Regions from separate parts of the Limnobaculum parvum genome, predicted to be linked through region 3. Evidence: predicted binding sites of a transcription regulator. Region 3 holds the regulator's gene; each other region holds the start of a gene.
The links. Region 3 encodes LexA, which represses DNA repair genes until DNA is damaged. Its sites were predicted from a motif close to TNCTGTATGTACATACAGNA; they were not measured.
Positions count from the first base shown of each region.

Region 1 (10,019 bases), 1.9 Mb from region 3:
CGCGTATTAAAGAAGAAGACTTTATTGAACGTCTGTTGGTGGCTAACACCCACGACACCATTTTGTGCTTCTCCAGCCGTGGTCGCTTGTACTGGTTGAAAGTTTATCAGTTACCAGAGGCTAGCCGTGGTGCCCGTGGTCGTCCGATCATTAATATTCTCCCGCTGGAGCAGGATGAACGTATTACCGCTATTCTGCCGGTACGCGAATATGAAGCCGGTCTGAATGTCTTTATGGCTACCGCTAACGGTACCGTGAAGAAAACGCAGTTGACTGAATTTAGCCGTCCACGCAGCGCCGGTATTATTGCCGTCAATCTGAACGAGGGTGATGAGCTGATTGGTGTTGATTTAACAGATGGTACCAATGAGATCATGCTGTTCTCTGCTGAAGGGAAGGTTGTTCGCTTCTTGGAAGAAGAGAAGCTGGAAGACGGTACCATTAAAGGCGTGCGTCCAATGGGCCGTACCGCTGCCGGTGTACGTGGTATCAAACTGAGTGATGACGATCGCGTTGTTTCATTGATTGTTCCACGTGGTGAGGGTGAAATTCTGACCGTAACGCAAAACGGCTACGGTAAACGTACCGGGTTGTCTGATTACCCAACCAAGTCTCGTGCGACTCAGGGCGTGATCTCCATTAAGGTGAGTGAACGTAACGGTCGTGTAGTGGGCGCGGTTCAAGTCGATCAGTGCGATCAGATTATGATGATTACTGATGCGGGCACTTTAGTCCGTACTCGCGTGTCAGAAGTCAGCGTAGTGGGTCGTAATACTCACGGTGTTACCCTGATTCGTACCGCAGAAGATGAGAACGTTGTTGGGCTGCAGCGTGTTGTTGAGCCAGAAGAAGATGATGAAGAAAGCCTCTGCGGTGATGAAAATACCGAAGAGATGCAAGATCAGCCATCGGACGATGTAACCCCGGAGTCTGATGAAGAATAATCTTCAAGGTTAGCGTCTTTTGACAGGTCAAAAGCCCCCAATTTCTGATAAAGAATTGGGGGCTTTTATTTACTGGTAAGCTTCGAACCAGTCGTCAGCACTTTCCCAAGTTTGTTGCAATATTTCAGTGACCAGTTCTTTATCGGTTTTCATACCGCCTAATACGGTCACATCGTTAGCGGTACCACGCCGAACTCTAACGCGAACATCGGCAAAATGACACAGCAGACGTTTTTCCAGCTCTTCTTTTAATGCGGCTTCTGCGCCACCCGGTAACGGATCTTCTTTGCGAATAGAAATTTCAACTTGCATTTTGAACCTCAGTAGCATCCATATAATACTGTATGTATATATAGTACATTGAGGGTATTTTGCAATGCAATAGATATTTTTGAGGAACCGCTACCGGCATCAAAAAAACTGAGTATGGCGCTTGGGGAAATTTTGATAATCGTTTGTTTTTGTTGGGGTAATAGGAAGTTTTCCGTTAGACATTAATAATAAAATCAAAAAATAACCCGCTATTCTTCGGCGGGTTTTTTACATCCGAATGATGATATTACCATTAGGCTCTAGCTTGAGATTCCTCTCGTAAAATACGGTATAGCTCATCTTTAAGGCGTAATTTTTCCTTTTTCAATGTGGCTATTTTGTCGTTAAGACTATTTCCACCCTGAGTTTGTAAACGAAGAACTTCGTGGTCGAGGTCATTATGCTTATTAAACAATGAATGGAAACGAGGGTGGGTTGTTTTAAGCTGAGTGATTAAATCACGGTACTCTGGAAACATAATACATCCCTATTAGTAGCTTAACTGAAATTTGATTATACGAGTTCAAATAGCGCGTAAATTAGAGGGTGGTCACATAGTGAACAGATGATTGTGACATATGAAAAAAATTTGCGGGCTGACTGATGACTGACGGGTGCTTTTTTTACGGGCTGCTAAAATAGTAACAATCCCCGACAGATACATGAGGTGTACGATGAAAAGAGATCTTGAGCTATTGGAAGTCATTTTATTGAAAGTTGAACAACAACCTCTGGGAGCTCCATTTATTACCAATAAAGACTTTTCAAACCGCGATCCGGCATTGGTCGCTGCACATATTCAACTGTTATGTGATAAGCACTACGTCATTGCTGCACAGAACGGAGATGATAAATGGTCGATTTCACGTATCACTTTTGATGGATATGACTATCTCGACTTACTGCGGGGGAGTACGTTGACTTGAATATTATCACTCAATTTGTAGCCCCAGATCACTTTGGGGCTTTCTATTTTGGCTTCTGGCAATCATGAAACTTGTTAGTATATCCCTTCTGATAGTAATCAGTTTTTATTAACTTGAGTTATAAACTCCTAAGCTAAATAATCTCTGGTTCAATATTTTTTATCCATTTGAAATTTAAAGTGAATATAAATAACTGATTTATTATTCAAATTTAACTGTATTTATATACAGTAATTTATCTATGTAGTATTCTGTTTCCCTTTCATTCCTTTATCCATGAAACTGATGATGTTAGTCTATTTTATTTAAACTAATCATAGGATTATACCGATGGATGACACTTATACTAAAACCAGTTACTCATTTATAGACGGATTTACCATAGAGAATAAAAATGAAGTTACAAAATACACTGATGGGAATTACTACCAATACCTTGGAATATTACCTCACATAGTAATGCCTAATACTGTGCCAGTGAAAAATATAAATGGGGGAATGTGGCTTAACGTAGGAGATGGGTCAGCCTTTTCATCTATGGGGTATTTATCGGCTTGGGTTAAAAATAATAATGATATTACAGAGACTATAAATGGTTTGTTATTAGCTAATCAGCGCGTGATAGTTGATAAGGATTATATAGTAAATCAGATTCAGTTGGTTTCTGGGGCGCATATATCAGGTATATCAAAAGCAGAATCAAAACTATTATTAGTACCTCCAAAAGTTCTGGTTGGAAGCGGTGAAACGGCTAATCTTTACCACCGTGCGGATAGTGGAGATCTGTCAGATATTTTGATTGAGCATTTAACTATCGATGGTGGGAGGTGCCCAAATCCGCCACAACAATACCACCATATTATTGGAGTGTGGCTGGGAGGTAGTGAATTAGTGAAAAATATTTCAATCAGAGAGTGTGATTTTAAAAATGCAGGTGAAGATTTTATTAAGTTCTCGGTTTCTTCTAATAGAGCGAAGGTTTCTAATGTCTTCGTTGAAAACTGTAGATTTGTGACTGAAGATGACAAGATCGATTTGCCTGGGTATTCGATGTCTTCATCTGGTAATGCAGTAAGGACTATTTTAACGACTAGCAGCACCAGTAATTACGGAACTGAGGCTATTTATAATGTGAATATAACAGATTGCTTTGCCAAAAGAATACGAACATTAGCTGATTTTAAACGTGGTACTTCGTCCTCACTGGTTAAAAATTGTTATACCGAAGATATGTTCGACTGCCATCATTCAACTGATGGGGCATTTGATATCTGTTTCTCCGATCTAACGTGTTTTACAAGTCTCGATTTCACAAAAGGCACAGCAACTAACTTTATTGAAGCACAAGGTGAAAGACTAACTATTAGTAATATTAGTGGTTTCGGTAATAACGTCACAAAACTGGGAATTTTTATTACAGATTATGGTTTGCCCGCTGAAAATAGCGTAGGCCATCAATCGGTTAATTGCACAATTAGTGATGTAAAATTAGAAGGCTTACTATCTGATGGAATAAAAGTCCAGAACGGTATAAATTGCAATGTATCCAATATTGATATTAAAACTTGCTTGGGGCATTCCGTATTATTTACTTCAGGTATTGCAAGGATTGACTCAAATGGTCTTCGGCTAAAAGGTCAAGGTAATTCTTATGATAACATTTCAGGATGTGGATGGGCTTTCCCTCCTAAATCTCAGGGGATTAATTTTGCTAGAGGTTTAGCTATTAACGAACATGGGCAGGATGATATTTATATACCTGGCACAGTTCTTCGTGTAGCTGAAAACGACTATGGTGATTGGAGTTCGAAATATGAACCAGAAAACTTGATCACAAATCGCTATATGGAATTTATTCCCAACACGACCAGTAATGTCATTGGCATGATGAATGGGCGCTTTTATGAAGAAGTTATTACAGCACCATCCACTCCTTCAGGTGTAATCAGCGCGATAACATTAAATGATGCAAGTAGTGTTTCTTTGCGTGAAATTTATCATCCTCCATTTATGGCTTGGCCAAATGATTTATTTTATTGTCGTATATGGGTAATGAAAGGAACCGCACCATACTTTGCAATAGTGATGCAGGAACTTGATGCCAATAAGACAACAATTAACTCTACATTCTATTCTTATAGCACCGGTTCACTAACTGCATGGACCGAGCTAGTAATGAAGCACAAGATAACAAATGCTAATGCAGCATTTGTTATGGTTGGATTAATTCCTGCGAGTGGTAGTAATAGCCCTCAAAATAAAGGAACAACACATGTTGCTGACTGGCGCTGTGGCAGATCCCCATTTGGCAAGTATTGATGGGTAGAGCTCAAGTTTAATCAGTTCAAAGGGTCGGTTGACGATCCTTTGAATTAGTGAAAATAGGCATTAATATCTTAAATCATTCCTATCTGGGTGAGCACGCAATGCTACTTTGGGAGTAGTACATATCCTTTTGTGTTAAGTATAAAAGATAACAAGAAGCATCAATGATGCGGCCCTTTCTCACTTAATCTATTTAAATCAATAAGTAATGCATTAATACTCTGGTAGGGAATAGTATTAAGCGTTTTCAGCTTACCCTTATCGACAATGCCAAGCATGTGTTGTCCGAATTTGCCATAAATGACAAAGCCATCTGGTGGGGAAGTCGTTATTTCACCATCATAAACGGTAATAGAGATACCTTCATATTCAATAATATCCATAAGTCATCCCCTTGAGTGCATCATCCGTGAAGAATGAGTAAAGAAACGCATTGGATACACAAGCTAAATTGTAGTTGCGATCGCTTTTTTCGGGGGCGAAATGGTTTTTATTAATTGTGAGAGAAGATTACATAAAGAAATCTGGGGGGGGATGGTTTGATAAAGAGCAACACCATTATAGTTGGGTAGAGGATAAAATTGAACTGTACCTTTTAAGCTTAGATTCACATGAGCATTTTAATCAAGGCCAAAAGAAGCACTGAACAGGCCCTGTAAATAATTCTCTTAACCCAGTCTAATCGCTGGTTTTTTCATTTTTAGCCTCTGATAAATATCAACATCCTTTTTTGTGTATAGGTGATTATGTTCGGGGACTACCTATTTATTTAATCTGGTCACTCGGTAGGGGAGATTCAAATAGTTTTGGGCACCGACAAATTAGCGAATAGTTTCACCATTGTTACACCATAGTGATAAAGCAGAGAGAATAAAAAAACCAGCCATAACTGACTGGTTTTTATGGAGGAATTTGGTCGGCACGAGAGGATTTGAACCTCCGACCCCTGACACCCCATGACAGTGCGCTACCAAGCTGCGCTACGTGCCGAAACTAATGTTCAATACTACCGATTCTTGAGTCTAATGCAATATCTAGGCATTACATTTGCTTTAGTTTTAATCAGTTAGCCATAAAACGCTTAACGTCTGTTAGGACTTGTAGCAGTAAAGACAGATTTGGCTTTTCCTTTTCAACCGGCTGAAAATTAACGTCATAGGCTTTATAACGACCATTAGTACTAATAAGGATGGTTTCATCTGGGGTGATGACCACCAGTTGCTTAGCATCACCGGCAGTTACCCAAGGGTAGCGGCGCTGGGCGGTGAACAGGTCTTCACCCTGAGAATAAGTACTGGTGGTATTTTTAACATGCAACAGTCGCTGCATCAGCGTTGCCATAATATCCATGTGGCTGGTCATTTTAACAATTTTTTGTGCCGGAGTTTCTGGCCAGTGAATAATTAACGGAACTTGTAGCTGATTGCGGCTATAGTTTTGACCAAAACCCTGAACGTTTTGCTGAGTATCATTAAACTCAACGCCATGAGCCGCCGTGATAATCACCACCGTTTTTTCCAGCAACCCTTTCTTAGAGAGCGTTTGCATCACGCTATCAATTTGTTGGTCTATGTCATTGACGGAATTACGGTATTTGTTGATAAAGTCAGCCGGTGCTTTATTGGAGTTAGCATTCAGAATGTTATTGTTGCTGTACTGAATATAGGAGAACCACGGGCTACTTCCATTTGGCATAGTCACCCATTCTTGCCACTGCTCAGTGGTTGTACTATTGCTTTGGGCAACCGTTGGCGGCAAAGTGAAATCGGACAACAAGGCCTGACGATAAAGCGGGCTTTTGAACCCAGATGCGGAGAACAGGCCAAACTGATAATTTTGCTGGCTTAATGCAGTAATCAAGGCCGAAGATTTTTTCCCCGCTAGAATACTATCAATATAGGTAGGTGAAATACCGTAAAACAGGCCAAATAGCCCAGTATCTTGCATATTACCTGAACTGTAATGGCGAGTGAATTGCACATTGCTATCAGCCAACGTAGACAGTTTTGGCATATCATTCAGTAGATTCTGATTACGAATACCATCAACCACAATCACTAATAAATTGTATTTGGCTGTGCTGTCGTTATAGCTCAATTTAGCTAATGGGTATTCGACGTCAACGGCTTCTGGATTACCTTGTTGAGTCAACTTATCCTGATAAGCTTGTGCATCCAATAACCCATGCTTTTCCAGAAAACGACGTGCGGTCATCGGGTAAGACAGCGGTAAATTTGCTCGCTGCATGGTAATTGGTCGATAAAAGTTAGCATCCGCCCAAATGTAAGCAATATGGGTAAAGATAAAGGCGGTAATAAATAGGGCAGCCAATGGCTTACCAAACTTTTGCCGGTTTAGGCTGCGTAACTTCTGCCAACTCCAGGTGCCAAACAGTAGCTCAATCAAAAAGATGACTGGAATACAGATAAATACTAACTGCCAGTCACGAACCAGTTCGGTTTCATCTGGATTGATCAGCAAACCCCAAACGGTAGGGTTAAGATGCAGGCGAAAACGGAAAAATACTTCGGTATCGATAATTAAGAGAGTGAGTCCGGCGGTCGCCAGAATGGCCGAAAGTATTCTCATCAGCCGCTGAGACATGATAATAAATGTCAGTGGAAACAGAATGAGAAGATAGACGGCAAAGGTGATAAAGCCGAAATGCCCCAGCCAGCTTACCAGCGCATAGATACGCCCCAGCAAAGTGCCGGGCCAGTCGGTAATAAATAAATAGCGACTGCTCAGTGCGAGGCTGAGAATAATATTAAAGAGCGCAAACCAATGCCCCCAGCTAATCATCTGGGAGACTTTCTCTTTATATTGCTGACGGTTTGTCACCATATTCACTTTTGGGTAAACAAATTAATGGGCTTTATCATCTCTGATCGAAGCCTGTAAAGCCTCAACAAAAGATCGGACGATAGCAGGCCGGGCCGCAGGGGCAACGCTGGTATTAATCAGATTGGTTACCATGTTACCTAAAACCATTAGTGACAGATCGGTAGGTGTCTGATTTTTTTCCAGAACCTGAACCAATTCGCTTAATATCTTTTCTACCAGTTCATCACTGTAACGGGAAGCTTGTGGCATAAATTTGTGCTTAGTGTGTTTATCAGGTGATTTAATGGCGACTATCTTACCGTATCGATTGATTCTTTTCTGTAGTTTATACAGAAAATCTTGCTTCTCTTCCGCAATTTTGCGGGGAAGTGCGAATAATACTGCTTCGAATGGTGAATCAACAACCTTACAAACGATATAGTCTATAGCGCGCAAGGTGGCGAAGCATTCAGTTATTCGTAGATTTAGTTATTACACTGAAAGAGGGGCCTGCTATTATATTCCGATTATCACTGGGTATTTGAGTACGGTACATATTCAGCCGTAGAGAGGAGTCGTTATGAGTCTGGATCTTGACCAGATCGTTTTACATCAGTTGATTAAGCGTGATGAGCAGACGCTTGATGTTGTGTTGCGTGATTCTCCATTGACCAATAATCAGGCCACTGAAGATATGGTGGCGGAGTTGCACCGGGTATATAGCGGAAAAAGTAAAGCTTTTGGGCTATTCAACGGTGAAAGTCAATTTGCCGCCGCACTGAAAGGTTGCCGTAAGGGTGAGGGGAGTTTTCTCGATTTTACTCGCAACAGTACTGAAATGTTACGTAACGAGTTGGCTAAATATCCGTTTGCCGAAGGCGGTATTGTGGTTTTCTGCCAGTATCGCTATCTGGCCGTTGAATATTTACTGGTGGCGGTACTCACTAGCTGTAGCAGCATGTTGGTTAATGAACAGCTAGATATTTCTACCACACATTATCTGGATATCGATCGGGCTGATATCGTTGCCCGAATTGACTTAACCGAGTGGGAAACGAATCCTGAGTCGGCTCGTTATTTGACCTTCCTGAGAGGGCGGGTTGGTAGAAAAGTATCAGACTTTTTCATGGATTTTCTGGCGGCCAGCGAAGGTTTAGATGCCAAGGCACAAAACCGTGGATTACTTCAGGCGGTTGATGATTATTGTGCTGAAGGCCAATTGAATAAAAACGAGCGCCAGTCATATCGCCAGCAGGTGTACACCTATTGTAATGGGCAACTGCAAGCCGGTGAAGAAATTGCCATTGATGAATTGGCAAAAGAGCTACCGACCGTTGGTGAGAAAGATTTTCGTCAGTTTACCCATGAGAATGGTTATGAATTGGAAGAGCATTTTCCTGCGGACCGCAGCACGCTGCGTCAACTGACTAAATTCTCTGGCAGTGGTGGTGGAATTACGTTAGGGTTCGATGCGTTGCTGCTGGGCGAACGGGTATTTTGGGATCCGGCAACGGACACATTAACCATTAAAGGTCTACCGCCAAACCTACGAGATCAACTTCAGCGCCGCTTAAGCGGTGGTGATAAGTAGCCGTTGGTTCAGAACCATAAAAAAACGCCGCATAGCGGCGTTTTTTACGTTCACTGCTGATAATCAGCAGCACTCATGACTGTTGGCAATTAAGCGCGAACGAAGTCGATATGAGCGAATTTTGGTTTGAACGGGTGACGTTGAGCAGCCTGAATTTTCACTTTAGCTGGTTTACCGTCGATAACCAGAGTCAGAACTTCTTCATAGAAGCCTGGCTTGGCTTGAGTGTTCATCAGAACATCTTGATCTAAAGAGATAGCAACTGGCTTCTCAGTTCCACCGTAAACGATAGCTGGGAACTTGTTAGCATGACGCAGGCGGCGGCTCGCACTCTTTCCCTGCTCGGTACGTACTTCAGCATTAATAGTAAACATTTTATTTTCTCTTAAAGAAATTAACTCCCGTTACAGGCGACCCAGCAACGAGGTGAGTGATCTGCTTATAAAGCGGACGGGATTCTAACGGAATTCACGGGTGACAGCAAACAAAACCGTTATTTTTACAGTTCATTGGCCCGACGATAGCGGCCCTGATAGTCAAACATCTTTTCACGTACTCGCCAAAACTCACCTCGTAAGTAAGCGATAACAAAATCAGGATGGCGCAGCCGTTCCTGCTGACGAATCACATCGCTGGCGTCATTCCAGAGAAAAGGCACTCCCGGCGCTCGCTGATGAGGGCGAATAAAAAGTTGTTGAAATGCGGTACGTTGGGCTGGCGTTTTCAACCGAAAGCGTTCAGTTACATCAGCACCATCTTCATCGTAATAGGTGATGCTGAGCCATTCGCCTTGAGCATCCTGCCCTCGCTGAAGTTGCATTCCACTACAGCGTAGTACTTTGGCGTTCTTCAGACGCAGGGCATCTTTCAACATATCGTCCGGATCCACCAGTATTGCCTGACATTGGTGACAGCGCCTTGCAGCGATATCGTTTTCTGCACCGCAGTGAGGGCAGATTTTAAAGCGGAATCGATAGTCACACTGCTCCCGATGGCCTTCATCATCTTCCAGAATACCCTGACAGCGGCGACCAAAATGTTCGATAATTTCTCCTGATGGCGTGCATTTTCCCCAGAATGTATTGGCGAAGCCACAGC
Region 1 covers NZ_CP029185.2:1,324,622-1,334,640, forward strand. The annotation lists gene gyrA (DNA topoisomerase (ATP-hydrolyzing) subunit A) at 1-944, shown strand, start outside; gene HYN51_RS05285 (DinI-like family protein) at 1,014-1,256, opposite strand; gene HYN51_RS05290 (YdcH family protein) at 1,510-1,734, opposite strand; gene HYN51_RS05295 (DUF2513 domain-containing protein) at 1,931-2,182, shown strand; gene HYN51_RS05300 (hypothetical protein) at 2,513-4,501, shown strand; gene HYN51_RS05305 (hypothetical protein) at 4,669-4,890, opposite strand; tRNA gene HYN51_RS05315 (tRNA-Pro) at 5,421-5,497, opposite strand; gene yejM (LPS biosynthesis-modulating metalloenzyme YejM) at 5,570-7,351, opposite strand; gene HYN51_RS05325 (YejL family protein) at 7,373-7,600, opposite strand; gene yejK (nucleoid-associated protein YejK) at 7,911-8,921, shown strand; gene rplY (50S ribosomal protein L25) at 9,011-9,295, opposite strand; gene HYN51_RS05340 (DEAD/DEAH box helicase) at 9,421-10,019, opposite strand, start outside.
Region 1: a site for LexA is predicted at 1,283-1,302, ahead of HYN51_RS05285 (DinI-like family protein). Genes of this name have one in related genera too.

Region 2 (10,019 bases), 1.9 Mb from region 3:
GGCATCCAGACTGGCGGTAGGTTCATCTAACAGTAATAAGAGGCAGGGAGACAGCAGTGCCCGTGCTACGGCAACTCGCTGCGCTTGACCGACGGATAGTCTGGCTGCGTGATCACCGATAACCGTATCTAGTCCATCGGGAAGCTGTGACACAAATTCATCAATATAGGCACGCTGCATTGCTAGCTTTAATGCATCTTCTGATGCCTGAGGATTAGACAACAAAATATTGCTGCGTAGCGTTTGCTCTGGTAGATGAGGGTTTTGACCAACCCAACTGAGATGGGTACGCCATGAGGTTGGGCGCAAGTGATTTAACTCAGTGTCATTTATCGTGATCGAACCCTGATAGGGTAAAAAACCTAACAATAAATTAAGCAGAGAACTCTTACCTGCGCCGCTGTGGCCGACAATCGCAATACGCTGATTGGCCGTTAGTATAAAATTGAGTGGGCCAGCTAGGCTTTTTCCTTGGGGAGAGAGAATGTACAGGTCTGTTGCCTTGATAGTGACCCGATCGCATGATGCTAATTCTTGAGTACCTTCACCGTTAGATTGGGATGACTCAGATAACAGGAAAGTCTGTAGTGATTCCGCAGCACCAATGGCCTGAGCTTTAGCATGATAATAGGTTCCCAGATCCCGTAGTGGTTGAAAGAACTCAGGTGCCAGAATTAACACTAAAAATCCGGCAAATAGCGTAACCGGTAGACCATATGAACCAAAATTCAGCTCACCCAAATAAGAGAAACCAAAATAGACTGCGGCAACCGCAATAGAAACAGAAGCAAAAAACTCTAAAACTGCGGAAGAGAGGAAGGCCAGCTTTAGTACATCCATAGTGCGGGAACGGAAGTTTTCCGATGCCTGAGCAATTTGCTCGGTTTCTGCCTCTGCACGGTGGAATAATCTTAAGGTGTCCAGTCCCTTTAAGCGGTCAAGAAAGTTACCGCTTAAGCGTGCCAGAGCAAGGAAGTTCCGCCGGTTAGCATCGGCCGCCCCCATGCCAACCAATGCCATAAATACAGGAATTAGCGGGGCGGTAGTGAGCAAAATTAGGCCAGCAGTCCAGTTTATAGGGAATACTGCTGCCAAAATTAACAGTGGAATCATCACGGCTAACATCATTTGGGGTTGATAGCGGGAATAGAAATCCTGCATATCTTCAATTTGTTCCAGAATCATCGTAGCCCAACTCCCCGCAGGTTTGCCCTGAATCCAGGCAGGGCCAAGTTGCTCAAGACGATTTAACACCTGACGGCGTATGTGTTGGCGTATTGCCGCGCCATACCTAAAACCAACGCGTTCTCTAAACCAAGCCAGTATCGCACGTAATACAATGGTAACCACGAGCATCAGGAAATTGTTGAGTAACGCATTGCGGGAAATATTCTCGATAATCAGAGAGTGCAGCAGGGTTGCCAGTAACCAGGCCTGTGCAATGATTAACAATCCGCCGAGTAGTCCTAACAGGGTTGATATCCTTAACCAGCGCTGAGCCAGAATACCCTGAGACTTTAACCAACGTGTTAACTCACGTTGCCGTACCTTATTCATATTAGACATAAAATGTACTGGTTCTGATAACTGAAGTTGGGTTTAGGATACCATTAGTATCCTCAAAACAAGAAGGCGGCCACTAGCCGCCTTGTTATGTTGTGTCACACTTTCAGAGCGTGCAATAGCTATTAATTGTTATTTAATGTCTCAAGATAGCGTTCTGCATCCAATGCAGCCATGCAACCACTGCCGGCAGAAGTGATTGCTTGACGATAGATATCATCAGCAACATCACCCGCAGCAAACACACCGGGAATGCTGGTTTGAGTCGCATTACCGTGACTACCCGAGTGCACTTTTAGATAACCATCCTTCAGTTCCAGTTGGCCAGCAAAGACCTCTGTATTTGGACGATGGCCGATAGCAATGAACACACCGGTTAGGGTTAACTCTTCGGTAACTTGAGTTTTGACGTCTTTCAGACGAACGCCAGTAACGCCCATATCATCACCCAATACTTCATCCAACGTTCTGTCAGTATGCAGAATAATGTTGCCGTGACGAACTTTTTCCATCATACGGTCAATTAGAATCTTTTCTGCTCTAAAGCTGTCTCGGCGATGAATCAGATGAACCTCTGCGGCGATGTTGGAAAGATATAGCGCCTCTTCAACGGCGGTGTTACCACCACCAACAACGGCCACTTTTTGGTTACGATAAAAGAAGCCATCGCAGGTTGCACAGGCTGAAACGCCACGACCTTTAAATACGTCTTCTGAAGGCAAACCCAAATATTGGGCGGAAGCCCCGGTAGCAATAATCAATGCGTCACAGGTGTACTCTTCACTATCGCCGAATAAATGAAAAGGTCGGGTTTGTAAATCAACACGATTAATGTGGTCGATAATCACTTCAGTATTAAACTTCAGCGCATGTTCACGCATGCGATCCATCAATGCGGGGCCGGTTAAACCTTCAGCATCGCCGGGCCAGTTTTCAACATCGGTTGTTGTGGTTAATTGTCCACCCTGTTCAATACCGGTAATGAGTACAGGATTAAGGTTTGCCCGGGCACCATAGACGGCGGCGGTATAACCAGCAGGACCAGAACCTAAAATAAGTAATTTACAATGTTTGGCCATGGCCATAATTCCTCTGTAGAAGGGAGGTAGGAAGATATATTTGATTGTAAGGAAAATAACCCATTAAAAAAAGTTATTAGCCACATTGTTACCAATCGCTGTGATAGTTTTTATCTATTAAAAATTGTTTTTTAGATTTAAAATGAAGCCTAAACGGATTTTTATAGAGAATTATGCTTTTTTTTACTCATTTGCTTTGACAATAAGGTAGCTATTTGCGAAAACATTATTCTGTGATTACGCTGGAAATTATATTAATAAAGCAGCCGTGCGTAGATAAATTGGCAAGATGATAGATACATACTCTTTATTTATATAGATTGACCGCATAATGCGATATGTTCAAATGATAGTTTAGCGTAGAATAGTGGAACTTCGCGGATCACAATTTAGTGGTATGTTTTAAGGTTGCCAGTTTAGTTAACCCAGTTGATGAGATGTTTTCGTTATTACGCGAAAATAATAACGAGAAACTGCCTGGTGGCAGATTTACCTGGTAGCTACAAGATTGGCCTGAACGGAGGCGCCAGATATCTTTTGGATAGATAATGGTGTATCAGAAACAAGGAAGATATTGAGAGAACAAAAATGGTAGACAATAAAAAACGCCCTAGCAAAGATCTTGATCGCATTGACCGTAACATTTTGAATGAATTACAACTAGATGGCCGTATTTCCAACGTTGAACTGTCAAAACGTGTTGGTTTATCTCCAACACCCTGTTTGGAGCGCGTACGCCGTCTGGAAAGACAAAAATTCATTCAGGGATATACGGCGTTATTAAATCCACACTATCTGGACGCATCGCTGTTGGTGTTTGTTGAAATTACCTTAAACCGTGGCGCGGCCGATGTGTTTGAGCAGTTCAATACTGCGGTACAAAAATTGGAAGAGATCCAAGAGTGCCATTTAGTATCCGGTGATTTTGACTACCTTCTGAAAACTCGCGTATCAGATATGTCTGCATACAGAAAACTGTTAGGTGAGACACTGCTGCGTTTACCGGGTGTAAACGACACGCGTACTTATGTGGTAATGGAAGAAGTTAAACAAAGTAACCACTTAGTTATCAAAACACGATAATTCGTTGTTGCAGGTGCAAAATCTGCTAACTTCCGTTACACTCCTGTGTATTCATACAGTTTCAGCGCTGGGTATTCCTAGCGCTGCCGTTTTATTACTTGGTACTACGGTAACCTGGAGAGCCTTTCTTGAGCCAGGAATATATAGAAGATAAAGAGCCTAAGTTGAAGAAGCTAAGTAGCCGCCAGCGGCTTTTGGAAGCTGGTTTATTATTGGTGGTTATTTTTTCCATTTACCTTATGGCGGCATTAATTAGCTTTAATCCTGCCGACCCCAGTTGGTCACAAACAGCCTGGCATGAGCCTATTCATAATATAGGTGGTGAAGCCGGAGCTTGGCTGGCAGATACCCTGTTATTTATTTTTGGGGTGCTCGCTTATGCCGTACCGCCGATGATCATTTTCCAGTGCTGGATGCTGTTTCGCCATGAGCGTGAGCAGAAAGCCGCCGATCTATTCTCTTTTTCACTACGCTTCATCGGGCTACTAGCGCTGATTTTTTCATCTTGTGGCCTGTCGGCTATCAGTATTGATGACTGGTACTATTTTGCTTCCGGCGGCGTGATTGGGAGTTTGATCAATAGTGCGCTGATACCTCATTTTAACAGCGTAGGTTCTACGCTGGTTCTGCTCAGCGTATGGGCAGTAGGGTTAACACTGTTTACCGGCTGGTCGTGGTTAACCGTTGCTGAAAAGATGGGTGCTTTTGTCATGGGTATCTTGACCTTTGCCTCTAATAAGACGCGCAAAGAGCGAGATGTTACTGATTACAAAGAGGATGATGTGAGTGAAAATAGAGTCACTCCAGCTGTTGGTGCGTCCTCTTTTGCAGCGGCGGCGGCCGATGATGTTCTGTTTACTGCGCCAGAAGTAAAATCTGATGCGTTAACCCAGATTGATGATGACGTAGAGATAAATGAACGGCAGCAAGAGTTAACCTTTAACGCCGCGATGAACGATCGGTATCTGCCTGAACCGCAAGAGTCATTTGAGCCCACAGTATTTGGCTCAGCCGATCCAGCGACTGACAGGACGATTAACTGGAACAACGCTTCTATTCAACGCGAGCCTGAAGTTACCTTTGAGCCCACTATTTCTGCCCCAGCACAACCCGCGATTTCTTTTGGACCCGCAACCTACACGTTCAGTAATTCTGAGCCATCGCCGGTAACGGCTAGCCCGTCAGAAACGCAGCGTAACGAGTTTGTTAATCCTTATTCGCCGATTAATCCACCTGTTGTTGCTGATACGCCCGCTAATGAATCACCAGAGCCTTTGGTTCAGGGTAATTTCAGTGCGATTGTACCGGGTAATACACCGTCAGATGCCGATCCACTATCCAATACCATAACCTTTGGTACGGCAATTACCGCCGCCACGGTTGCAACAACGGCTGCCTCATCATCGACATCAAGCATGCCTTTTACACCTGTTGCAGGTAGTCAGCCACAGGTTAAACAGGGGGTAGGTCCAGCGTTTCCTCGACCAAATCCTGTTCGTATACCTACTCGCCGCGAGCTAGCTTCCTATGGCATTAAGTTACCATCGCAACGTGAAGCCGAGCAGCGTGAACGTGATCGCCTTAACCGCAATAAGCCAATAGTGAACAACTTCACTGTTAGGGAAGATGACGATGAGGCGATTGAACAAGAAGCATTGAGAAGGGCGTTTGCAGAAGAACAACGCCAACGCTATAGCGAAGATTATCAGGATAATGATAGCGATATCATCGATAATCCTCTGTATGGTATTTCTGCTCGGGATGATGTTGATGATGAAGTGCCAACTGAACGTTCGGTTGAACCTCTATTTACTTTACCTTCTCAGGTGAGTGATGTGGAACGGACCAATGAAGTTCCTTTTGGCAATATCAATGACGTTTCGCAAACGGTTACACCTTCTTATGGTTATCAGCAGCCAGTTGAACGTCCGGTCATTTCTGCAACACAGGCACCGGTCGCGCAATCAGGTTACACACAGCCATCTCATGGCGTTCATACTCATGGCGTTAATGTATCGCCGCAGCCGTCATCGCCTTTCCAACCGGTAGCGCCGAAAGAAGAGCCACAACCGTCTCAGCCGTCAATGGATGGTTTAATTCATCCGTTCCTGATGCGTAATGAGCGACCATTAGAGAAATCGACTACGCCGCTACCTTCTCTTGATTTGTTGGCTTCACCGCCATTGAATCAGGATCCCGTGGATGTGGAAGCCTTAGAAGAGACCGCGCGTTTACTGGAGCGTCGTCTGGCTGATTTCCGCGTTAAAGCTCATGTGGTAGACATTTTACCCGGCCCAGTAATTACCCGTTTTGAATTGGATTTGGCTCCGGGAGTTAAAGCCTCTCGAATTTCCAGTTTGGCGCGAGATTTAGCGCGTTCACTGTCGGTGACGGCGGTGCGTGTGGTTGAGGTTATTCCAGGTAAGCCTTATGTTGGCCTAGAATTGCCAAATGAACATCGTCAGACTGTCTATATGCGTGAAGTGTTGGATGGTCCTGAGTTTATCAACTCAGACTCTCCATTGACGGTTGTTTTGGGTAAAGATATTTCAGGTCAACCAGTTATTGCCGATTTGGCCAAGATGCCCCACTTACTGGTCGCGGGTACGACGGGTTCGGGTAAATCTGTTGGGGTGAACGCCATGATTCTGAGTATGCTATATAAAGCTAAGCCAGAAGATGTTCGCTTTATCATGATCGACCCTAAAATGCTGGAGTTATCAGTTTATGAGGGAATTCCTCACCTGTTAACTGAAGTGGTTACCGATATGAAAGACGCTTCCAACGCGCTTCGTTGGTGCGTTGGTGAGATGGAACGCCGCTATAAGTTGATGTCTGCCCTTGGGGTAAGAAACCTGGCGGGATACAACGAAAGAGTTGAAGAGGCGGAACGACTTGGGCGTCCAATTCCGGATCCATTCTGGAAGCCAAGCGAAAGCATGGATGTGTCGCCACCAATGCTAGAAAAGCTGCCTTATATCGTCGTGCTGGTTGATGAATTTGCCGATTTGATGATGTCGGTAGGCAAGAAAGTTGAAGAGCTTATAGCCCGTTTGGCCCAAAAGGCTCGGGCCGCGGGTATTCACTTGGTGTTGGCAACTCAGCGTCCATCGGTTGATGTTATTACCGGTCTGATTAAAGCCAATATTCCAACTCGGATGGCGTTTACCGTATCCAGCAAAATTGACTCACGCACTATCCTCGACCAGGGGGGGGCTGAATCTTTGTTGGGTATGGGGGATATGCTTTATTTACCGCCAAACTCATCCATGCCGGTACGTGTTCACGGGGCTTTTGTACGCGATCAGGAAGTTCATGCTGTGGTTCAGGACTGGAAATCTCGCGGTCGTCCTCAGTATATTGATTGCATTACGGCAACCTCTGAAGAAGGTGAAGGTGGTTTTGGGCTGGAAGCCGATGAGGAGCTGGATCCGCTGTTCGATCAAGCAGTGGCTTTTGTAGTAGAAAAGAAAAAGCCATCTATCTCTGGCATTCAGCGTCAGTTCCGTATTGGCTATAACCGTGCGGCGCGCATTATTGATCAAATGGAAGCTCAGGGCATTGTGAGTCCTCCGGGGCATAATGGTAACCGAGAGGTTTTAGCTCGCGGTCAGTTTGATTAATTTTAAGCAACAACTGTTGTTCAAGGGCCGCATTTTGCGGCCCTTATGCTAACTGAAAAGATAAGTAAAAGATCATATACTTACTGCTTTGAGACTATACGTGACAGGGGGTTGTCAGGTAGAGTTGGCGGTTGATATTCGACGCGTTTAATGGACGCTTTATTGATAATAGATGGGAGTAATTGCAACAATGAAGAAATTATTTATCGCCTGTTGCCTGATGTCTGGTCTGGTATCATCAGCCGTACTGGCTGATGCTCGTACAGACTTGCAGAGCCGTTTAAATAAGGTGAATAGTTTTCATGCCAGTTTCTCTCAGTCAGTGAAAGATGCCGGTGGTGCTGCAATTCAACAGGGTGAGGGTGAACTGTGGGTTAAGCGTCCTAACCTGTTTCGTTGGCATATGACTTCACCGGATGAAAGTATTTTGGTGTCTGATGGTAAGACCCTGTGGTTTTTTAATCCATTCGTTGAACAAGCAACGGCAACCTGGTTAGACAGTGTGACTGGGGATACGCCATTTATGCTGATTACCCGTAATAGCGCTACTGACTGGAGTAAATATGACATAGCGCAAAAGGGCGATGAGTTTGAGTTAAAGCCAAAAGCGACTAAGGGTAATCTGAAAGCATTTTCCATTAATGTGACCGATGACGGTGTGATTAAAGGCTTTGTTGCAGTAGAACAAGATGGACAACGCAGTACTTATACTTTGAAAGGCCAACAAAGTGGTTCTGTTGATGCCGCTAAATTCACCTTTACACCACCGAAAGGCGTGACCATCGACGATCAGCGCCAGTGAGGTCTTAGTGAGCAATCTGTCACTCGATTTCTCTCAGAATGAGTTTCAGCCTTTGGCCGCTCGTATGCGGCCTCGGACGCTGGCTGAATATATCGGTCAGCGCCATCTGCTTTCAGCGGGTAAGCCATTACCACGAGCAATAGAGGCTGGACATCTGCACTCAATGATTTTGTGGGGGCCGCCGGGCACAGGGAAAACCACGTTGGCTGAGATTATTGGTCATTATGGTAAGGCGGATATTGAGCGAATATCGGCGGTAACTTCCGGTATTAAAGAGATTCGGGAATCTATTGAACGAGCACGAAATAATCGCGACGCCGGCCGAAGAACCATTCTGTTCGTTGATGAAGTTCATCGTTTTAATAAGAGTCAGCAGGATGCCTTCCTGCCTCATATAGAAGACGGCACCATTACCTTTATTGGTGCAACCACGGAAAACCCCTCATTTGAATTAAACTCAGCACTGTTATCCAGAGCGAGAGTCTATTTGCTGAAATCTTTGGAAAGTGGTGATATCGAGCAAGTTCTGTTACAGGCCATGAAAGATGAAGAGCGAGGATATGGTAAACAAAATATCGTTTTACCTGATGAAACTCGACGCATGTTGTCTGAATTGGTCAATGGGGATGCTCGCCGGGCACTGAACAGTCTGGAGATGATGGCGGATATGGCCGAAATTTCCGCCGATGGTCAGCGCGTTTTAACGCCTGAATTGCTGAAAGAGATCTCCGGTGAGCGCAGCGCCCGCTTTGATAATAAGGGTGACCGTTATTATGATCTCATTTCAGCGTTGCATAAATCTGTACGGGGCTCTGCGCCCGACGCAGCACTTTATTGGTATGCCCGGATTATTACCGCTGGAGGCGATCCGCTGTATGTTGCTCGCCGTTTGCTGGCGATTGCTTCAGAAGATGTTGGTAATGCCGATCCGCGTGGTATGCAGGTGGCGATTGCCGCCTGGGATTGCTTTACCCGAGTCGGGCCCGCGGAAGGTGAAAGAGCTATCGCTCAGGCGATCGTCTATCTGGCTTGTGCACCAAAAAGCAACGCGGTATATACAGCGTTTAAAGCAGCTATGCAGGATGCTCAGCATCAGAAAGATTTTGATGTACCCGACCATTTACGTAATGCGCCGACTAAACTAATGAAAGAGATGGGGCTAGGCGCAGCGTATCGTTATGCGCATGATGAACCAAACGCCTATGCGGCAGGAGAGAATTATTTTCCACCGGAAATGGCGGGTCAGCGCTATTATTTTCCTGAACCACGAGGTTTAGAAACCAAGATTGCAGAAAAGCTCAGTTGGTTGGCTGAGCAGGATCAAAATAGCACGACAAAACGCTACCGTTAACCTGTTGGTTGCGGTAAGGTAATTACGGAAAACTGTCTGCCGGGCTGCCAGTCAGCCGGTATGGCTATCGATTAATATTAAAAATATATAGGCATAGGATTAGCATGCTGGACCCGAATTTATTACGTAATGAGCTAGACGCAACTGCTGAAAAACTGGCTCGCAGAGGTTTTAAACTGGATGTAGATACTTTACGTAAGCAGGAAGAGCGCCGTAAGGTTTTGCAGGTTGAAACGGAATCATTACAAGCAGAGCGTAATGCACGATCGAAGTCCATCGGTGAAGCTAAAGCGCGTGGCGAAGATATTGAAGCGCTGCGTGGAGAAGTGAACCAACTGGGCGAAAAGTTGGATGCCGCTAAATCTGAGCTTGAGCAGTTACAATCTGAGATTCACAATTCGGTTTCGCTTATTCCTAATATTCCTGATGAGTCGGTACCATTTGGTAAAGATGAACATGACAATCTGGAAGTCAGCCGTTGGGGTGAGCCGCGTAAATTTGATTTCCCTATTCGCGAT
Region 2 covers NZ_CP029185.2:1,404,389-1,414,407, forward strand. The annotation lists gene cydD (heme ABC transporter permease/ATP-binding protein CydD) at 1-1,557, opposite strand, end outside; gene trxB (thioredoxin-disulfide reductase) at 1,689-2,648, opposite strand; gene lrp (leucine-responsive transcriptional regulator Lrp) at 3,231-3,725, shown strand; gene HYN51_RS05675 (DNA translocase FtsK 4TM domain-containing protein) at 3,854-7,348, shown strand; gene lolA (outer membrane lipoprotein chaperone LolA) at 7,539-8,150, shown strand; gene HYN51_RS05685 (replication-associated recombination protein A) at 8,158-9,501, shown strand; gene serS (serine--tRNA ligase) at 9,606-10,019, shown strand, end outside.
Region 2: a site for LexA is predicted at 3,767-3,786, ahead of HYN51_RS05675 (DNA translocase FtsK 4TM domain-containing protein). Genes of this name have one in related genera too.

Region 3 (10,019 bases):
GCTGGCGATAAGCGATGGCAGAACGAGCATATGATGAATGTTATTACGGTAATAGGTCATCAGAACCGCTTGTTCACGCGCTAATATGATGATCTCACCGGCGTTGTCTTTCTCTACCTCAAACTTACTCATTTTCAGCGCATGTTCCAGCATCTGTTCTGGCGTGCTGGATGGAACGGTCGCGTCTTTAGCATAAGGTACATTGCGTAGTAGCTGGGTATAGCAATCAAGTTGTTCCAGCAGTTGCTCGCGGGTTAGGGCCCGTTGGCGAGACGCCAATAATGCAGTACAACATAGGTTCATAGCGTTAGCTGCGGCTGCTTTATTAATGTTAACCATCAGCTTGCTAGCAATTTGATTGACAGTCGGTGTTAACCAGTTTGGTCTTGGGGTTTCTATCGGATCGATAGACTCTCTCCAGTTTGGTACATTTTGGTTCAGGTAGGTCATTAAGGGGATGGGTTCACCAAAGTTCACATAGCCTAATCCCAAATTACGTAACTTACGCATGGTACGTATTACCTGCCAGAGGTTCTCTTTCTCTTTGGTCGCGCCACGGAGTTCATTGGCGTAAGTACCCACTTCCATCACGTGCTCATAACCGATGTACACGGGTACAACAGTGATAGGGCGGTTGCCGCCGCGCAGCATCGCCTGAATGGTCATTGAAAGCGTACCGGTTTTCGGTTCCAGCAATCGGCCTGTACGTGAACGCCCACCTTCAACAAAGTATTCAACGGAATAACCACGGCTGAATAATTCGCCCAAGTATTCACGGAACACCGTAGAGTAAAGCTTGTTGCCTTTAAACGTTCGGCGAATAAAGAATGCTCCCAGCCGACGGAAAATAGGACCCGCTGGCCAGAAGTTGAGGTTGATACCGGCAGCAATGTGCGGTGGTACCAGTCCTTGATGATAGAGCACATAGGAGAGCAGAAGATAGTCCATATGACTACGATGGCTTGGTGCATAGACAATACCATGACCATCCTGTGCTAACTGACGAACGCGTTCGGCGTTATGGACATGGATACCTTGATAAAGTCGGTTCCATGTCCAACTGAGCACCCGATCAGTGACTCGCAGCGTTTCATAGGTAAAGTTAGCTGCAATCTCTTCCATCATCTCGACGGCGTTTTGTTTGGCTTTAGTCAGCGATATCTTCTTTGATGCAGCCTCTTCCTCAACCGCTTTTTCAATGGCTTTTGAGGTCAGTAATTTATTGAACAGATCCTGACGCATCGGCAACTTTGGTCCGGTTGCGGCAAGGCGCTGTCTGGCAAAGTGCATACGGGCAACGCGAGCCAGCTTTTGGGCTATGGTCTTATCGGTACCGTGCTCATTCGCCATATAACGTAATGAAACAGTTTGGGAAAAGCGTACAAAACTGTCGCGGCCTAACCACAACACCACGAAAAATTTCTGAATTCCGTTAAACAGTTGAAGGCGAGGAGCGTCATGGCTTTCATGACCTTCGCGACCAGGAGAGCGACCAAACATCACGGAGACTGGAATCATCTGGATATCCAGATCGGGATGATTGCGGTGCAGGTCCAGATAATCGTGAAATAGCTTTATTGACTCTTCTTTTGGGGCGTAATAGCTGAAAACCCGTGGGCCTTCATGAATAAAAACATAACGGGGCAGTAGCTGACCATCAATCTCATAAGGTTCTAATGGGTCGGGTAATTCCTGAGCCAAACACTGTCCACGTAGGGTTAACAGGTCTGCTTTTGAGTTATAGGGCAGGACATACAATATTGGGCGTGTGGTATCTAATCCCAGTTCAGCAATGGGATCAGAAGGAATACACTTGCTACGAACCAGCATTTTTATAGGTATATTCAATAGCTTATAGTAAAGTTTACGCCAACCAGACATAAATATTTCGAGCCTCATATAGATAACGAGTCGCCAGAATACCAGAACTCGGCGCGATCTGTGATGATGTGATGAATGATTATTGCTAAAATTGGGCAGAATTTTTTTGAGGATTGATGAATGAACCAAGTGACAGGGCTTACTCGTATCATTAAAGCAGCAGGATATTCATGGGGTGGCTTACAGGCCGCCTGGAAAAATGAAGCTGCTTTTCGTCAGGAAATTGTGCTGCTGCTGGTGGCCATTATTCTCGCCAGTTGGTTGGATGTCACCCTCGTTGAACGAATCTTGCTGATTGGTTCGGTGGTATTGATTGTGGGTTTTGAAATTATCAATAGTGCGATTGAAGCGGTCGTTGACCGTATAGGTACCGAACACCATGAGCTTTCGGGTCGGGCGAAGGACATGGGATCTGCGGCTGTACTGATTATGATATTACTGGCGCTGTTTGTCTGGGTTTCTGTGCTTTGGAGTCATTTTTCTCGATATATCTCGTAAATATGAAATATGAAGGTTTTCATCTAGCGGATACCTGTATATACTCACAGCATAACTGTATAAAAAAACAGGGTAAGGGAATCGAAAAATGAAAGCATTAACCGCTAGACAGCAACAAATTTATGACCTGATTCGCGATCATATCAATCAGTCAGGGATGCCGCCGACTCGTGCAGAGATTGCCCAAACCTTAGGGTTTAAGTCACCCAATGCGGCAGAAGAACATTTGAAAGCTTTAGCTCGTAAAGGGGTGATTGAGATCATTAATGGGGCATCTAGGGGGATTCGTCTGCTGCTGGAAACGGAAGATGTAGGCCTCCCGTTAATTGGTCGAGTCGCCGCAGGTGAACCTTTACTGGCTCAGGAACATGTGGAAAGTCATTATCAGATCGATCCGGCGCTGTTCAGGCCGCACGCTGACTTTTTACTGCGCGTTAGCGGCATGTCAATGAAAGATATTGGTATTATGGATGGCGATCTGCTTGCGGTGCATAAAACTCAGGATGTACGTAACGGCCAAGTGGTGGTTGCACGTATTGATGATGAAGTCACGGTTAAGCGTCTGAAAAAACAAGGTAATGTTGTTGAGTTACTGCCTGAAAATGAAGAGTTTTCACCCATAGTGGTTGATCTGCGTGAGCAGAGCCTAACCATTGAAGGGCTTGCAGTGGGTGTTATTCGTAACGGCGACTGGATGTAATTAAGCAATATCCAAAAATTAGATATTGGCTGATGTGAAAACGGATAGCGAATATAGCAGAAAATCAAAAAGCGCCTTAGGGCGCTTTTTGATTTTCTGTCCCTTTGAGCGAGGCTCAATACGCACCGACGTTAAGTCCAAATGGCCTTCCGATCGAGCACAAAGCAAATATTATTTCTATTTTTAAGGAGGTGAAATAGAAAGGATAATTAAAATGGATTAATAGTTAATGTATTATTTATTAGCACATTGTGAACAAATACCATGAGTTTCCAGTACGCTATGCTGAATCGTGAAGTGACTTTTTTCCGCCAGTTCTTTCAATCGTTGATCTATACCTTCTGCGTGATGCTCGGTCACTAATCCACAGCTATCACAAATGAACAATGCAGAAGTGTGCAGCGGCTCACCTACATGATGGCAAACTACATAGCTATTGGTGGATTCGATTTTATGAATAAAGCCCTGCTCAAGTAAAAAGTCGAGTGCGCGATAGACCGTAGGGGGTTTGGCTTGAGGTTCAGCGACACGCAGCAGATCTAATAAGTCATAGGCGCTGATAGCATTCTTTTGTTCCGCCATTAGGCGTAACACCAGACAACGCTGAGGAGTTAAACGCACTGCTCGCTGATCGCACAGCTTTTGGGCTTTTGTCAGCATAGACTCAATATTGGCTGATTTCATTGGTATCTCTGTTATTCACAATCCTGATAATGATTCTACCATGCTTAATAAAGAACGCCGATAGCATATCCCTCAACCGAATAATCGTGGGAAGGGCGATAACAACAGTTGCCGTTTCTATGGTAAAATGTCGGTAATCATCCCGCCGAACCCCATGCTGGTATCGCGTTCGTCGATCAAGAAAACTATCTGGTAGCCGCTAATTTCTTTATGAATTCTGATAAATCAATACAATACCCCATGCAGCGCTTTTCCGTTGCCCCGATGCTCGACTGGACCGATCGCCATTGTCGCTATTTCCACCGCTTATTAAGCGGGCAAACGCTGCTGTATACCGAAATGGTCACTACCGGCGCGATCCTGTTTGGCAAGGGAGATTATCTGGCATACAGCCGGCAAGAGCAGCCGGTTGCGTTGCAGCTAGGGGGGAGTGAACCTCAGGCGCTGGCGGAATGCGCTAAGCGCGCGGAAGAATTGGGCTATAGCGAGATTAACCTGAATGCTGGCTGTCCTTCCGATCGGGTGCAAAACGGACGTTTTGGCGCTTGCCTAATGGCGGAACCTGAACTGGTGGCTGAATGTGTCAGTGCAATGAAGCAGGCGGTTTCCATACCGGTAACGGTAAAAACACGAATTGGGATTGATGACTCTGATAACTATGAGTTTTTGCAGCGTTTTATTTCCGTTGTTTCAGAGCGGGGCGGTTGTGATAACTTCACGCTTCATGCGCGCAAAGCCTGGTTATCAGGTTTAAGTCCAAAAGAGAATCGGGAGATTCCACCGCTGGATTACTCTCGAGTCTATTTGGTTAAGCAAGAGTTCCCTCATTTGACCGTTGCCATTAACGGTGGCATTAAAACGTTGGAAGAAGCGAAGGTTCATCTGCAACATGTTGATGGCGTGATGATGGGGCGTGAAGCCTATCAGAACCCGGGGATACTAGCGCGAGTTGATAGTGAACTCTTTGGTATCGAACGGGAAATCCCTCAGGCCGCTGCGGTAATTGAGGCGATGTATCCTTACATTGAGCAGGAGCTCTCTAAAGGCACTTATTTAGGACATATCACCCGCCATATGCTGGGACTGTTTCAAGGGATCCCCGGCGCGCGTCAGTTCCGCCGGCATTTAAGTGAGAATGCGCATAAAGCCGGAGCGGATGTTGAAGTATTGCGACAGGCACTGGCGATGGTGACGGAGAAATCCAGTTAAGTTTGTTCTAAATCCAAATAGTAAAAAGCTTCTATGACAGAGTCCCTTAGACTGCGGACTGACTTACTCAACGGGCATCAATGGATATTCCGGCCGTAATGACAATTATGCGTATGTCATCATTGAGCCCGGCCGGAAAACCATCTTTAATGCAACTATTACGTTTTTTTTGGTTTTATCACGGAACGACTTACTCGTGTCCCGCCAGATTTCTTGGGCGGTATGGTGCTTCCAGTCTCGCCACCTCTTCATCACTCAACGTTAATGACAGGGCAGCGACGGCATCATCCAGATGGTGCGGTTTAGATGCACCAATAATTGGGGATGTCACCACTTTACGGTGCCTTACCCAAGCCAATGCTATCTGTGCAGGAGGAACGCCGCGGGCGGTGGCGACCTGTTCTACCGCGCTAACGATGGCATCTTCTTCTGCCTGATGGTTGTACCAATGATGTGCTGGCGTATCGGTGGTTGCCCGAATAGTTTGATTCTTTCTGGATCCAGTTAATACGCCGCGCGCCAGTGGCGACCACGGTGTGACGGCAATTCCCATCTCTTCGCACAAAGGCAACATTTCTCGCTCTTCTTCGCGATATATCAGGTTGTAGTGATTCTGCATTGAGACGAATTTGGCCAGCCCATGCTGCTCTTGTAGGGATAACATCCGCATAAACTGCCAGGCATGCATTGAAGATGCGCCGATGTATCTGGCTTTGCCGGAGCGTACGACGGTATCTAGCGCTTCAACGGTTTCTTCAATTGAGGTTTCAGGATCGAAACGATGGATGATATACAGATCGATATAGTCGGTTCCTAGGCGCTTCAGTGAGGCATCAATACTTTTCAGAATATGCTTACGGGACAGGCCTCGATCGTTAGGGTTATCGCTCATTGGGTTAAACACTTTGGTGGCGATAACCACATCGTCTCGGGGAACCATCTTCAACAGCGTTTTACCTAAAACGTCTTCGCTGGCGCCAAGGGAATACATATCTGCGGTATCAAAAAAGTTGATGCCGAGGTCCAATGCTTTTTTGATAAAGGGCCGGGTACCATTTTCATCTAATACCCATTCCCGCCATTCTGGGCTGCCATATGTCATACAGCCTAGACAGATAGGGGAAACTTTGATGCCTGTAGAACCAAAACGGACGTATTTCATTTGGGATCTCCTGTTGTATCAGTAATCATGTAACTGCTGTTGCAGTAGCCATCAATTTTCTTATCAATCACTAGCAGACAACTTTGCAATTCAGCTAGTCGGTCTTGAACTTGTTGACGGTGATGTTCCAGCAACTGTCGACGTAGATCGGCAGTGCTATCACCCTGACTCACCATCTCGGCATACTGCTGCATATCGCGCAGAGGCATACCTGTGGTTCTCAATTTGCTGAGAAACTCAATGCGATCCAGTACTCGTTGGTCATAATTTCTTTGTCCGCTGCTATCCCGATAAACTACCGGGAGCAACCCGATACGTTCGTAATATCGAAGCGTATGGGGAGATAAGCCGGTCTTTTTCGCCAGTGTGCCAATTTTCATATAACACGCCTTTTACGGATAAGAGGAATCACCTTAAGGGCTAGAGTGCACTCTAAGTCAAGCAGAATCATTTTTTGTTAGCTATTTTCCGACAGGAAAAACAAGAGGAAGGGTACGGCATGCTTCAGCACCATACCCTGAGGGAAATTAGTAAATACTTACAACAACATGCATATTATTATCCAGACAGCGCTGGTAAAAACTTATCAGTTCTTTTAATGCCTGCTCTAATTCAGCATACAGCGAATCTTTAGGTTCTGAAGTCCAGATATCAGGATAGATCTCCGAGTCGCTCAATAGTTGAGGATCAAATCGGGATTTCAACCAAACTAAATCGATCTGTTTCAGGGCGGTAATTATCGGAGGGAGTTCATTATTTCCTATGGCGGCAATAAAGTTCTCTTCATCCAGTATATGAATACCAACAACGGCATCGCTCAATGGATCATCTTCCCTAGGCTCGCTAGCGGAGCAGCCAGTCAATATAAAATGCAGACCATCCCACATTTTTCCGATGTCCAGCGTGTCGTTGTGTTCCTCCAGCTCTTCCAGTTCATCAACCAGATCGACTTCATCAAGATCTATCAGGTGGTTCAGGCCATCTTCATCAATGGCCATATAGCAGGCTTGTATTCCCATTATGGATATCCATTCGTTAGTCAGTATTATTGTGCTTTATTCTTCTTTATTCATCAGGGGATTAACAGACAGGACCCTGATGTTATTCGGCTTTCCAATGCCTGATGAGCCCGAACTGCCTCTTTAAGCGGGAATTTCTGTTCTGGTGCTACGTCCACATTAATGGCACCACTGGCGATCATGGAAAACAGTTCATTCGCCGCATGTTGTAATAGCTGTTTCGTGGTGATGTAGTGGCCCAGTGACGGTCGAGTAACATATAACCCGCCTTTTTGATTGAGAATGCCTAAATCCACACCGGTAACCGGGCCGGAGGCATTACCAAAACTGACCATCAATCCGTGTGGACGCAAACAATCCAGCGAGGCGAGCCAGGTTGATTTACCCACTGAGTCATAGACCACATTCACTTTTTCACCGTCAGTCAGTTCTGAAACACGTTTGGCAATGTCCTCTTCCTGATAGTTAATCGTGGCCCAGGCCCCATCCTTCTTAGCTTGCACCGCTTTTTCAGCAGAACCTACGGTACCGATGAGCTTAACGCCCAGCGCTTTTGCCCACTGACAGGCAATTTTACCTACACCACCGGCAGCAGCGTGAAATAAAATGGTTTCTCCCGGTTTTACCTGATAGGTCATATGCAGTAAATAATAAACCGTTAACCCTTTCAAGAAGGAAGCCGCCGCCTGTTCAAATGAGATAGCATCCGGGAGTTTGGCCACTTTATCCGCCGCTACGCAGTGGACATCGCTATAAGCCCCTAATGGAGATTGGGCATAGACCACCCGATCGCCAACGTTAATGTGTGTTACTCCGGCACCCACTTTTTCTACGATACCTGCGGCTTCGGTACCTAATCCTGAGGGGAGAGACGGTGTTGGATACAGGCCGCTACGAATATAGGTATCAATATAGTTAATTCCGATAGCTTTGTTGGCGACTAACACTTCATTGTCGGCTGGTTGTCTTGGGGGAAAATCAACATATTTCAGCACTTCCGGACCGCCATTTGCAGCAAATTCAATACGTTTAGCCATAATACAAACTCCGGGGTAATGAATGATTTTTAATCAACATAGATTAAATTCATCATAGCAGCCATGTTGATCGTTGGGTAGGTTGCCATCATCGCGTATACTGCTTAGCTGTTATCTTTTAATCGTAATCGGATCGCTAATTCTCCCATGGCTGGCAAAACACCTTTTAATAAGCAGAACGCCCGTAACGAACGGCCTATCGACCGTCAAATGGAAGGGCTGAAAATGCCGCCTCATTCCCTTGAGGCCGAACAATCCGTATTGGGTGGTCTGATGCTGGATAACGAGCGCTGGGATAATGTGTCTGAGAGGGTAACCGCCAACGACTTTTACAGTCGACCCCATCGCACGGTGTTTGGTGAAATGCAGCGACTGTTGGAGCTGGGTAAGCCAATCGATTTGATTACGCTATCTGAATCGTTGGAACAAAAAGGGGTACTGGATCAGGTGGGTGGGTTCGCCTATCTGGCGGAGCTGTCAAAAAACACCCCGAGTGCGGCCAATATTGGTGCTTATGCGGACATCGTTCGTGAGCGCGCGGTAGTCCGTGAGATGATCTCGGTAGCCAATGAAATTGCCGATGCCGGTTATGACCCTCAGGGGCGCAGCAGTGAAGATCTGTTGGATCTGGCGGAATCCCGAGTTTTCCAGATTGCAGAAAGCCGTACCAACAAAGATGAAGGGCCAAAAAGTATCGACCAGATTCTGGAGGATACCGTATCCCGTATTGAACAATTGTATCAACGACCTCATGACGGTGTGACCGGCGTTTCTACTGGCTTTAATGATTTAGATAAGAAAACCGCCGGTTTACAGCGGTCGGATTTAATTATTGTTGCCGCGCGTCCTTCGATGGGTAAAACCACCTTCGCTATGAACCTGTGTGAGAACGCAGCCATGATGCAGGAAAAGCCAGTGCTTATCTTCAGTCTTGAGATGCCTTGCGAACAGATCATGATGCGTATGCTGGCTTCACTCTCGCGCGTAGACCAAACCAAAATTCGTACGGGTCAGTTAGATGATGAAGACTGGGCCAGAATTTCCAGCACCATGGGTATTTTGCTGGAAAAACGCAATATGTATATTGATGACTCCTCTGGCCTGACGCCAACGGAAGTTCGTTCCCGTGCTCGGCGTATTTTCCGCGAACATGGCGGGCTCAGCATGATTATGATCGACTACCTGCAACTGATGCGCGTACCGGCGCTTTCAGACAATAGGACGTTGGAAATTGCTGAAATTTCTCGTTCACTGAAAGCACTGGCAAAAGAGCTACAGGTACCGGTCGTGGCACTGTCTCAGCTTAACCGTAGTCTGGAACAACGGGCCGATAAACGCCCGGTTAACTCAGACTTACGTGAATCTGGCTCCATTGAGCAAGATGCGGACGTCATTATGTTTATTTACCGTGATGAAGTGTATAACGAGAACAGTGAAGAGAAGGGGATCGCACAGATTATTCTCGGTAAGCAGCGTAACGGCCCTATCGGTTCGGTTCGCTTGACATTCCAAGGGCAATGGTCCCGATTTGATAACTATGCTGGTCCGCAATTTAATGACGAATAACCGGTTTTAGGCATCTAGCCTAAAACATTATTGACGGTTGATTACCAAATGATTTCACAATCACTTCATAAAAGTAGAATAATAATAAATGCTTTATCCGTGGAAAACGTTCGAGCTGTGGTTTTGGCAGCCGTTTCCACTCTGTCATCGTGTATTAACTAAGGATTAAAAATGATCTCGGCAACAGCGGTAATTGACCGCGGCGCATTGAAACATAATCTACAACGTATTCGCCAAATAGCTCCTGAAAGTCGCATTATTGC
Region 3 covers NZ_CP029185.2:3,276,795-3,286,813, reverse strand. The annotation lists gene plsB (glycerol-3-phosphate 1-O-acyltransferase PlsB) at 1-1,881, opposite strand, end outside; gene HYN51_RS13740 (diacylglycerol kinase) at 2,002-2,379, shown strand; gene lexA (transcriptional repressor LexA) at 2,468-3,079, shown strand; gene zur (zinc uptake transcriptional repressor Zur) at 3,314-3,763, opposite strand; gene dusA (tRNA dihydrouridine(20/20a) synthase DusA) at 3,974-4,972, shown strand; gene HYN51_RS13720 (aldo/keto reductase) at 5,163-6,134, opposite strand; gene HYN51_RS13715 (MerR family transcriptional regulator) at 6,131-6,514, opposite strand; gene HYN51_RS13710 (YfbM family protein) at 6,662-7,153, opposite strand; gene HYN51_RS13705 (quinone oxidoreductase) at 7,207-8,190, opposite strand; gene dnaB (replicative DNA helicase) at 8,338-9,756, shown strand; gene alr (alanine racemase) at 9,928-10,019, shown strand, end outside.